3 regions of the Tardiphaga sp. P4_G1 genome follow, and region 2 is predicted to be linked to each of the others. Evidence: predicted binding sites of a transcription regulator. Region 2 holds the regulator's gene; each other region holds the start of a gene.
What was found. Region 2 encodes PhoB, which activates phosphate uptake and scavenging genes when phosphate is short. Its sites were predicted from a motif close to TGTCATNNANCTGTCAT; they were not measured.

Region 1 (3,276 bases), on a different contig from region 2:
TCGGCGACATCGACGCCGGCCGCGGCGCCAAGACGACGCGCGTTCCCTCGGCACCCGACATCACCACAAGTGTCGATGCGATCACCAAAGTGCAGGAACGCCCGGATATCGGCGGCAGCGGCATCGGCACGGTCATCGGCTTTGGCGGCGTGGAGGAGGGCGACGTCACCCTGGTTGCGCCGCACGGCACGGTCGATGCGGGCGACGCCGGCATTCGGGTCAGCGGCAACTTCACGGTGGCGGCGCTGATCGTGCTCAATGCCGAAAATATCAAGGTCGGCGGCGAAACCAAGGGTGTGCCGAAAGTGGCAAGCGCGCCGGTCAACCTCACCGTGGAAACCAAGGACAAGGCGGCGTCGGATACGGTGAAGGACGCGACGCAAACCAGCACCAGCGAGCGCCCCTCGGTCATCATCGTCGAGGTGCTTGGTTATGGCGGGGGCGGCAATGACACTCAGCAGCGTGAGGATGACGACCGCCGCAAGTCGGATGATCGACGCAGCTACAACACCAACAGTGTCATTCAAGTCGTCGGCAGCGGACCGCTGAATCAGGAGCAGAAACAGGTCCTGACGGACGCAGAAAGATCACGCCTCGCCGAGATTGCGGGGAGGTGACAGATTCGCTGAGAACGCCGAGATGATGCGATATGGAACCAAACGTGTGCAATACCGGGTTCCTGGCGGCGCAAAGCGTCGTCAACGCCGGAGGGAAGGCGGAATTCGCGATCGAGACGCTTCTCGGCAAGGGATATTCAGGAGTCAGCAATCCAATAACAGGGCACTGAGAATGAGTGCCGTACATCCTCGACGCACTTTTCCTTGCGAAACGGCGCCTCGCTTGGATGCCGGCGACGACGGACAGCGTGGATGATCGACGCGGGCGAGGTCGCCTCCGGAGTCTTCGGCAACGTCGATCTGGCGGCGCTGCAGGTGTTGAAAGTGGTGATCATCCGGCGCAAGGGCACGTCGATGGGCTTGCCGACCGTGCAGATGCCGGGCACCAGCGCAGCGTTGTCGAACTCCAATGCTTCAGCGGCGACGCGGCAGACGGCGAGGCCGATTCAGGGCAACGGCAACGCGTACCCCTCGGTCATCATCGTGGAGTGCTCGGTGATGGCTGCGGTGGAGGCGAGCTGGACGGCGCGCAAGCGGGGGAACGCCAGGTTATGTGGGCGCCACAGTCGACGCGCTAAACTATAACGATCGCAGCACCGTTACGTCGCGCGCTACAGAGCGCAGCCGGATGTCCAAGCGCAGATGCTGCCCCTGGAAGATCGACAAAGAATGATGACGGAGTGATTTGCGACGTGGTGCCAGCCGACAGTTGCGGTTGGCGCCATATTGAACGCCGATCTTTCGCGTTGAATCGAAATATAGTGAGATACATAACATGCCTGTCACAAAAACTACGTAAACGAGTGTGGCGGCTTAGCAATCGCTATCGTCGGTCTGTAGAGTTGGTGCGTCCGTATCCTTGCTGTATCATTGCGCGTCCGATATGAGTGCCTCACGCAACGTCGCCAGCGACTACGGGCATTGTCAGTGTTCTGGTCGAGGTCAATAAGTCGAAGTCTGTAATATGAGTGCTATTCGGCAGTGGGACGATCTCGATCTGTTCATGCGCCTTCGGTCGAGGGCGTGCTTCAGCGTTGCCTGTCACCGTTTCTTTCCGCTGTTGTTCGTTGGTGCTACCATCGTTGTGTTCGGTGCAATGATTTCGGCGCTGGCCGCGAGCGAACAGCGAGAAAATCCGGCGCTGATGCGCTTCCATATTCCGATTCAGCCACTGGCCTCTGCATTGCAGACGTATAGCAAGATCACCGGCGTTCAGTTACTGTATGAAAGCAGCGCGGCCAATAATCTTGTTTCAACATTGGTCGAGGGCGATTTCACCAGGGATACGGCGCTGCGGGTTTTGCTCGGCGATGTCGATCTGCTGATCCGCTACACGCGTGCCAATTCCATCACCTTGGTGCCGGCCTCGGCAGATCCCGACATGCCGCCCGTTGCGGTGTTTGATAAAGCCGATCTGGTGCTCGATCCGTTACGGGTTCGCAGTACACGGGAAAGTCGCGATCCATCGCAATTGCGGGTGTATAGCGGCGTGATCCAGTCCGACATTCAGCAGGCGTTGCGTAAGGAAGCTAAGACGCGCAATGGTAGCTATAGTGCGGGTATCAAACTCTGGATCGACGGACCGCGGACCGTGAAACGGACCGAGTTGTTCCGTTCGTCGGGCGACCAGGAGCGGGACGATGCCATCGGGCGGCTGCTTGATGGGCTACAGGTGAGCCAGGCCCCGCCTGCGAACACGCCGCAGCCCGTCATGGTCATGATCACCGTGCGCTAGGCAGGATCAGATGGCATCGCCAGCACATTGGAGAGCGCTGGATCTGACACGGAGCAATCCCGTATCCGATCAGTATGACGACACCTCGGGCAGCTTTGGGCATTGGCGCTGGCTGGCCGGTAGCGTCGTGCTGGTGCCGGTGATGCTCGCCGCCGGTGTTTATTGGCTGCATCATATGCCCACTGGTCCATCGGCGCGGCAGGGCAATTCGACGATTCAGGTCGAATTGCTTCCGTCGCCGACGCCTTCACCTGAAGTGAAGCAAGCTTCACTACATGCTAGCCCGCCGATTGCCGATTTCCAGGTGACGCCGACGATTTCGGAGCAGGTGCTGCCGCCGGTCGAACAGCAGGCGATGCCGCCACAGCCGCTGCTCCCGCCACGTCCCGCGGCATCTCCGGAGCAAAAGCCGGCGGGAGGCGGGCAGGCGCGCCCAGTCCCGGCAGGAACGGCAACGCGTTATCAGCGCCAGCTCGAAGCGCATATCGAGCGCTATCAGCGCTATCCGAACGATGCGCGCCGCGATGGCTCGCAGGAAACGGTGATGGTCATGTTCGCCATGCGTCGCGATGGCAGCATCGTTCGCGTCGATATCAAGTCGAGTTCAGGGCGTTCCGTACTGGACAGGGAAGCGATCGAAACGATCCGCCGCGCGCAACCGCTGCCGCGCATTCCGGCCGATATGCCCGAGCTTCTAACCGTGATGATCCCCGTCACCTTCGATGCGCGATAGTCTCACATCTCTGTTGAGTTCGAGGTGTTCTAGCTTCGTAATCAATCTGTCATGTGCGATGGGTAACACCGTGCTGCTGAGACGAGTATTTCTACGCGTAGGGGCTATAGCCGGTGACTGGGGCAAATCGTACAACTCTGCGGAACGTGTTAACGGCCGATTATAGCGGTCTGTTCAAGCGTTTGACGCGA
Region 2 (3,276 bases):
ATCGAACAACGGACCCTAGAAACGAAACGTGCCGCCCTTCTCGGGCGGCACGTGGGCATTATTCTATGTGTGCTGTGAAGACTGTCAACCGCGCACTGCGGCTTTCGAGTCACACGGAGTCGCAGAAAAAGCCGATTTTGCCGCTTTATTTGCAGAAGCATGTGGACGCGGCATGCCCGACTCTTGCGCGCGAGTCACGGCATATTGTAGCTTTTGCCTCGTCGGATACGACATCTCGTGCGGCGGTAGATCCTTTTGACACATCCAGTGCGGCGTAACAGCCGGACGCGAAATTCGCGCCCGGTGAGCGCTAAAGGATTCTGACCGCAGGGATTTTTGAAGTCTCAACTCGCAGCGCTGCCCGGTCAGGCCGGCGCTCACGAAGGGAAAACGGCGATGACGGTAATGACATGGACCGACGATCGCGTCGAACAGTTGAAGAAACTCTGGGAAGGCGGCCTCTCCGCCAGCCAGATCGCTGCGGAACTCGGCAACGTGACCCGCAACGCCGTGATCGGCAAGGTTCACCGCCTCGGCCTGTCCGGCCGTGCCAAGAGCCCCTCCTCGGCAGCTCCGCGGCAGCGCAAGGCGCGCCCGGCACAGCAGATGGTGCGCGTCGCCCGCCCGATGGCCCGTGGCAACACAGCATTGGCCCATAACTACGAGATCGAGGCCGAGCCCGACCCGATCGCCTATGACAACATCGTGCCGATCAGCCAGCGCCTGTCGCTGGTCGAACTCAACGAAGCCACCTGCCATTGGCCGATCGGCGATCCGTCGAGCGCGGACTTCTATTTCTGCGGCGGCAAGGCCCTGGCCGGCGCCCCCTATTGCGCGCATCACTCGCGCATCGCCTATCAGCCGGCCAGCGACCGCCGCCGCGCGGTGCCGAAGCCGACGCGCTGAGCTGGAAAGTATCTAAACCAAATGAAAATGCCCGGCGATGAGCCGGGCATTTTTTGTTTGGGGCTTCTTCCCTCTCCCCGCTTGCGGGGAGAGGGAAGATACCTACTCCGCCGCCTTGTCGAACCGATCATCCAGCGCGTAGCCGGCGCCGCGCACGGTGCGGATCGGATCGGGCTCACCGGCGGGGTTGAGCAGCTTGCGCAGGCGGCCGATATGCACGTCGACGGTGCGCTCGTCGATATAGATGTCGCGGCCCCAGACGCTGTCGAGCAACTGTTCGCGGCTGAACACGCGGCCCGGATGTTCCAGGAAGAACTCCAGCAAGCGATATTCGGTCGGACCGAGATCGATCGGACGGCTTGAGCGCACGACGCGGCGCTTGTCACGGTCGAGTTCGATATCGCCAAACGCCAGGACGGTGGCGAGACGCTCGGGAGCTGCACGACGGAGCAAGCCCTTCACGCGGGCCAGGAGCTCCGGCACGGAGAACGGCTTGACGATGTAGTCGTCGGCACCGGTGGCGAGACCGCGAACGCGCTCGCTCTCTTCGCCGCGCGCCGTCAGCATGATGATCGGCAATGCCTTGGTTTCGGGCCGTGCGCGCAAGCGGCGGCACAGTTCGATGCCGGACAGGCCCGGCAGCATCCAGTCGAGCACCACGAGATCCGGCACCCGCTCCTTCAAGCGGGTGTCGGCATCGTCGCCGCGAGCAACGGTTTCAACATCATAGCCTTCGGCGTCGAGGTTGTAGCGAAGCAGCGTCGTTAGCGCCTCTTCATCTTCCACAACCAGAATGCGTGCATTCACAGCCATCTTGATCAATACCCTCAGTGACGTCCGACAAGTCTTTAAATCATGATCCTTGCGGAAGACTGGCTTCCACTTTTCCTGATCATGCTTCAGACCGTCGGCGTATTCGCGAATGTGGTCATGTCGCCCTTCGGGCGCTTGTCGAGGATCTGCTGGCCCTCGATCATGTAGAACACGGTTTCCGCAATATTGGTGGCATGGTCACCGATCCGCTCGATGTTTTTGGCGCAGAACATCAGGTGGATACAGAACGAAATGTTACGCGGGTCTTCCATCATATAGGTCAGGAGTTCGCGGAACAGCGAGGTGCAGATCGCGTCGATTTCCTCGTCGCCCTTCCACACCGTCATCGCGGCGGGCAGATCGTGTGCGGCATAGGCGTCGAGCACAGCCTTGACCTGGGTGGTCACGAGGTCGGTCATGTGCTCAAGGCCGCGGATCAGCTTCAGCGGATGGAAGTCGCTGTCGAGTGCATTGACGCGCTTGCCGATATTTTTGGAGAGATCGCCGATGCGTTCCAGATCGGTGGCGACGCGCAGCGCGCCGACGATCTCGCGCAAATCGACAGCCATCGGCTGGCGCTTGGCGATGGTCAGCACGGCGCGCTCTTCGATCGTGCGCTGCAACTGGTCGATCTCGGAGTCGGTGGCGACGACGCGGGCGCCAAGTGCGACATCCCGGCGGATCAGCGCGTCGACGGATTCGACGATCTGCCGTTCCGCGAGGCCACCCATCTCGGCGACGAGACGGGTCAGCTCCTGCAGATCGTCGTCGAAAGCCTTGGTGGTGTGTTCAAAAGCCATCTCAAATTCCTCCCGCGAATATGTCGCGTCAGCCGAAGCGGCCGGTGATGTAATCCTGGGTACGGCGGTCGGTCGGCGACGTGAAGATCTTGTTGGTCTGATCGAACTCGATCAACTCGCCGAGATACATGAAGGCCGTGCTGTCGGAGACGCGGGCAGCCTGCTGCATGTTATGGGTCACGATCGCGATCGTATACTGATCCTTCAACTCGTCGATCAGCTCCTCGATCTTCGCGGTCGAGATCGGATCCAGCGCCGAGCACGGCTCGTCGAACAGGATCACTTCCGGCCGCACCGCGATGGTGCGCGCGATGCACAGGCGCTGCTGCTGACCGCCCGACAGGCTGAGGCCCGACGCGTTGAGCTTGTCCTTGACTTCGTTCCAGAGTGCACCGCCGCGCAGCGCCCTCTCGACGCGAATGTCCATCTCCGACTTGGAGATCTTTTCGTAAAGGCGGATACCGAAGGCGATGTTTTCGTAGATCGTCATCGGGAACGGAGTCGGCTTCTGGAACACCATGCCGACGCGGGCGCGCAGCAGGTTGAGGTCCAGCTTCGGATCCAGAATGTTCTGGTTGTCGAGCATGAGCTGACCTTCGGCGCGCTGGCCGGGATACAGGTCATACATGCGGTTGAAGATGCGCAGCAGCGTGGACTTGCCGCAGCCCGACGGGCCGATGAATGCGGTTACGCGGTTCGCCATCAGCGTCAGGTTGATCTTCTTCAGGGCGTGGTGTTCGCCATAGTAGAAGTTCAG
Region 3 (3,276 bases), on a different contig from region 2:
GTGCGGCAACAGAGTGACGGCGCCGCGGTCCACATAGCGGACATCGAGACCGCCTGCCGCCACCATCCGGCGCAAGGCGATCGTGGGATGAAACATGCCACTGACAGGTGAGGCGTAGCGGCCTGCAAGAAGATCGTCATCTACCAGAATTTCGATACCGGTTACTCGCGCATAGACGACGAGGGCATCCGCCAGAGGTTGCGCCGCTATATCGAACGAGATTTTCTCGTGCTTGGGCTGCTGCGCGAAAACCTGCTCAATGCATGAGAACAGCAACAGGAATACTAAGGGCACGCACAACGGCAACCGTCGGGACGCAGACCGCACGCAGTCTCCTAGACCCGATCGCACCCAAACATCCTCGAATCGATGCCCGCTCAGGCGAGCCTGCTGCGCCCACCCTGAACAGGAGACAGATCGGGCCGCAAAAGCCGCGCGAACAAAAACAGACCGGCCCGCTCCATTCGTAACATTTATGGACCCGATCTCGCCGGGAGCGATACTGGAGCGCTATGACACCATCATGACGCCGGGCAATGGATCATCTTAAGAGCACAGTCCGAATAGTTTTCGATGAAGTTGGCCAATGCGACATCTCTGCCACATCGTCGGGATCGGATTTTGGGAATAGAACACGGCGCAATGCGCGAAAAGAAGATCGAGGCCTCGTCCTCCCGTCGTGCGCGTCATGAGAAGCAAGCCGTTGGTGCTCTTGCGAAACCGGTCGATAGCCAGCTTTCTTTCCTGATCCGTCTTCTCTCCAGTCAGTTCGAACAATGGCAGACGCGCGGCCGCCAGGATCGGTTTCAATCCCTCCAGAAGTGTGATGGTGCGGCATGTTCCTTGCAGCAAGCGGACATCTGCGTCACGCCACAAAACATCAGCGCTGCTCTCAATTCTTTTTCGACGAGGCGCTCCGAGACGGCCAGTTCGTCGGCGATCTCGCGCAACTTGCGCCCTTCCAGCCGCGATGCAAACGGGATTAGCGCCGACGCGGAGAGAGTTCGTCGAACGCCGCCTTGAGGGCCTCGAACTCCTGCCGGGCTTCCAGGCTGCGCAGCGGATCGAGCGCTTCATCGACAAAGCCGAGCCCTTCATCCAAGTCGGACAGGTTGGTCAGGCGGCGTTCGCGGCGAAAGCGCATCCGCACAATATTGGTGGCAATCGTCAGCAGATAGCGCTTCGGACTATAGATGACGCTCATCAGCGAGGAACGCTCGATATGCAGATAAGTCTCCTGCAACACCTCGCTTGCAACACCCTCGGATCCGAGCCGACGCATGAGTCGCCGTCGCAGATCGTCATACTCGCTGACCAGCATCTGTCGTAGCAGGGTGACATCCGCAGAATTACTCATGGGCAGCGGATCGCGAATCCGTTCCTTGCCCCTGCATCATGCAGGCCGACGACCCTGAGACTGTTTCGGCATGATCATCAGGTTGACTGGCTGAGGCATGGCGGCCAATGGCGGCGCGCCGATCAACAGCCCCGTCAGGGCGGCTATGTAGACACGATCACGCGCTTCGATCCCGGTTCCTGGCAGCAGTTCCGCGCGTTGCACTTCGCCCGTCGACGATATCCAGACCCGCGCGAGAAAATCGTCAGGGTCGCTCGCAGCCACGGGGGCGCGGCAGAACGCCCGATCCAGGCCTTGCTGGACCAAAGCGAGATAAAGGGAAAACTCCGCGAGCCCCGCCTTTGCCCGTTTCACATCGGAGGCCACGGCGTGTGGTGCCGGCGCAAGAATGGTGATGGTACCGCGATCGAACGAGGTGCTCGACAAGCCGGTGCCCTTCAACATCACCCGCAGCGCAGCGTCTARCGGATATTCGCCATGCACCGGGAACGAACGCCGCCCGGAGACGACGCCAGTTTCGTAAAACAACGCGACCTGCGTGGCGACACCGAATGCCTTGAGCGCGACGTCCAGGGCCTGCGACGGAATATCCAGCATGACAGACTTGACGCCGGCGTCTTCCTACGTCGCATCAACGCGCACGCGATCAATCCTGCTTTCCGCAGCGAGGGGGTGACTGGACAGCAACAAAACGAGACCTATCAGCGACGCACGGCCAGACCAGGCACGGGCCCAGATCGACAAACGCGCCCCCGGAGCCACGTCCGCCCTCCCCATCTGCAACTATCACATCAGCGCTGATGTAGGCCCCGTCTGTGACACTGACATGTCAAACAACGGCTCCGGGACATTGCGCCCGGCGACCATGACCTCCCCAGATCGATCATTCGCCCTGCATCTTACCGCGTGTTTAACGACCGACGCTCGGACATGCTGAGGTTCTGTTTCTCCGTTTCGTTCAGTTCGCCAACGCCGACGACCTGGAATGCGCTGTTGTGGTCGTAGCTGCGCTCGCTTCGCTTCGATCGCTTCAAGTCCTCGCTGCCGGCTGGCGTTGAGCCTTCTCCGCCACCATAGCCGAGCACCTCGACGATGATCACCGATGGATTGGTGTTGGCAGCCTGCTGCGGCGTCGCCGTCTGCTGCGTCGCCGTGGTCGCGTTGGAGCTCGACAGGGCCGCCGTGATGCTCGGCGCCTGCACCGTCGGGATGCCCGATGACGATCCCTGCACCTGGATGTTGGCCGCGTTGACGATCTGCAGCGCGGCCAGGTTGATATTTCCCGAGACGCGGATTCCCGCTTCGCCCGCATCGATGGTGCCGAGCGGCGCGATCAGGTCGATGTCCCCAGCCTGAACTTCCGGAATCGGGTTCAGCGTGGCAATGCCCGCGCCGGCCGATGGCACCTGCGGCGACAGCGTCACGTTGCCGTAGATGTCATAGACCCGCTTCGGCGGCGTGTAGAGGACAGTGGTCTTGGCGCCGCGGCCGGCATTGATGTCACCCGATGCCGACCATGCGAGGATGTTGCCACCGAAGGTCGTCATGATGCGCGACAGGCCGAGCAGCACGCTGCCCTGTGCGTAGATCTGGATGTCGCCCCGGCCTTGCGTGACGACGCCCGACGTCGCCGCCGGCAACGTTCCTTCGACACCGACCACGACCTTGCCGGACGGCGCCAGCACCTGGATATCGCCACCGAAATTGGTGTGCACACCGGCACTACCGAACATGGTGATGTCCCCGCGGTGCGCGATCGGATTGCCGGCAGCATCCTGATCCGGGAACAGCGTCGCGATCATCTGGCGACCGCGCAGATAGGACTTGTAACGCGAGCTTACCGTGTCGTTATATTCGCGACCGCCTGCGCGGAGCTCTGCGAAATAGACTTGCCGCAGGAAGATGCGCTGCTGCTCCGG

Region 1: a site for PhoB is predicted at 1,576-1,592, ahead of AC1DUY_RS22250 (STN domain-containing protein). Genes of this name have one in related genera too.
Region 3: a site for PhoB is predicted at 2,173-2,189, ahead of AC1DUY_RS22355 (STN domain-containing protein). Genes of this name have one in related genera too.

Annotation. Positions count from the first base shown of each region.
Region 1 covers NZ_JBFUJU010000009.1:196,242-199,517, forward strand. Annotated here, with positions in the region: gene AC1DUY_RS22240 (filamentous haemagglutinin family protein) at 1-617, shown strand, start outside; gene AC1DUY_RS22245 (hypothetical protein) at 870-1,202, shown strand; gene AC1DUY_RS22250 (STN domain-containing protein) at 1,714-2,352, shown strand; gene AC1DUY_RS22255 (energy transducer TonB family protein) at 2,363-3,085, shown strand; gene AC1DUY_RS22260 (RNA polymerase sigma factor) at 3,232-3,276, shown strand, end outside.
Region 2 covers NZ_JBFUJU010000007.1:168,233-171,508, forward strand. Annotated here, with positions in the region: gene AC1DUY_RS18310 (GcrA family cell cycle regulator) at 397-906, shown strand; gene phoB (phosphate regulon transcriptional regulator PhoB) at 1,009-1,713, opposite strand; gene phoU (phosphate signaling complex protein PhoU) at 1,806-2,519, opposite strand; gene pstB (phosphate ABC transporter ATP-binding protein PstB) at 2,548-3,276, opposite strand, start outside.
Region 3 covers NZ_JBFUJU010000009.1:227,511-230,786, reverse strand. Annotated here, with positions in the region: gene AC1DUY_RS22370 (STN domain-containing protein) at 1-294, opposite strand, end outside; gene AC1DUY_RS22365 (hypothetical protein) at 574-1,023, shown strand; gene AC1DUY_RS22360 (RNA polymerase sigma factor) at 983-1,321, opposite strand; gene AC1DUY_RS22355 (STN domain-containing protein) at 1,394-1,954, opposite strand; gene AC1DUY_RS22350 (filamentous haemagglutinin family protein) at 2,257-3,276, opposite strand, start outside.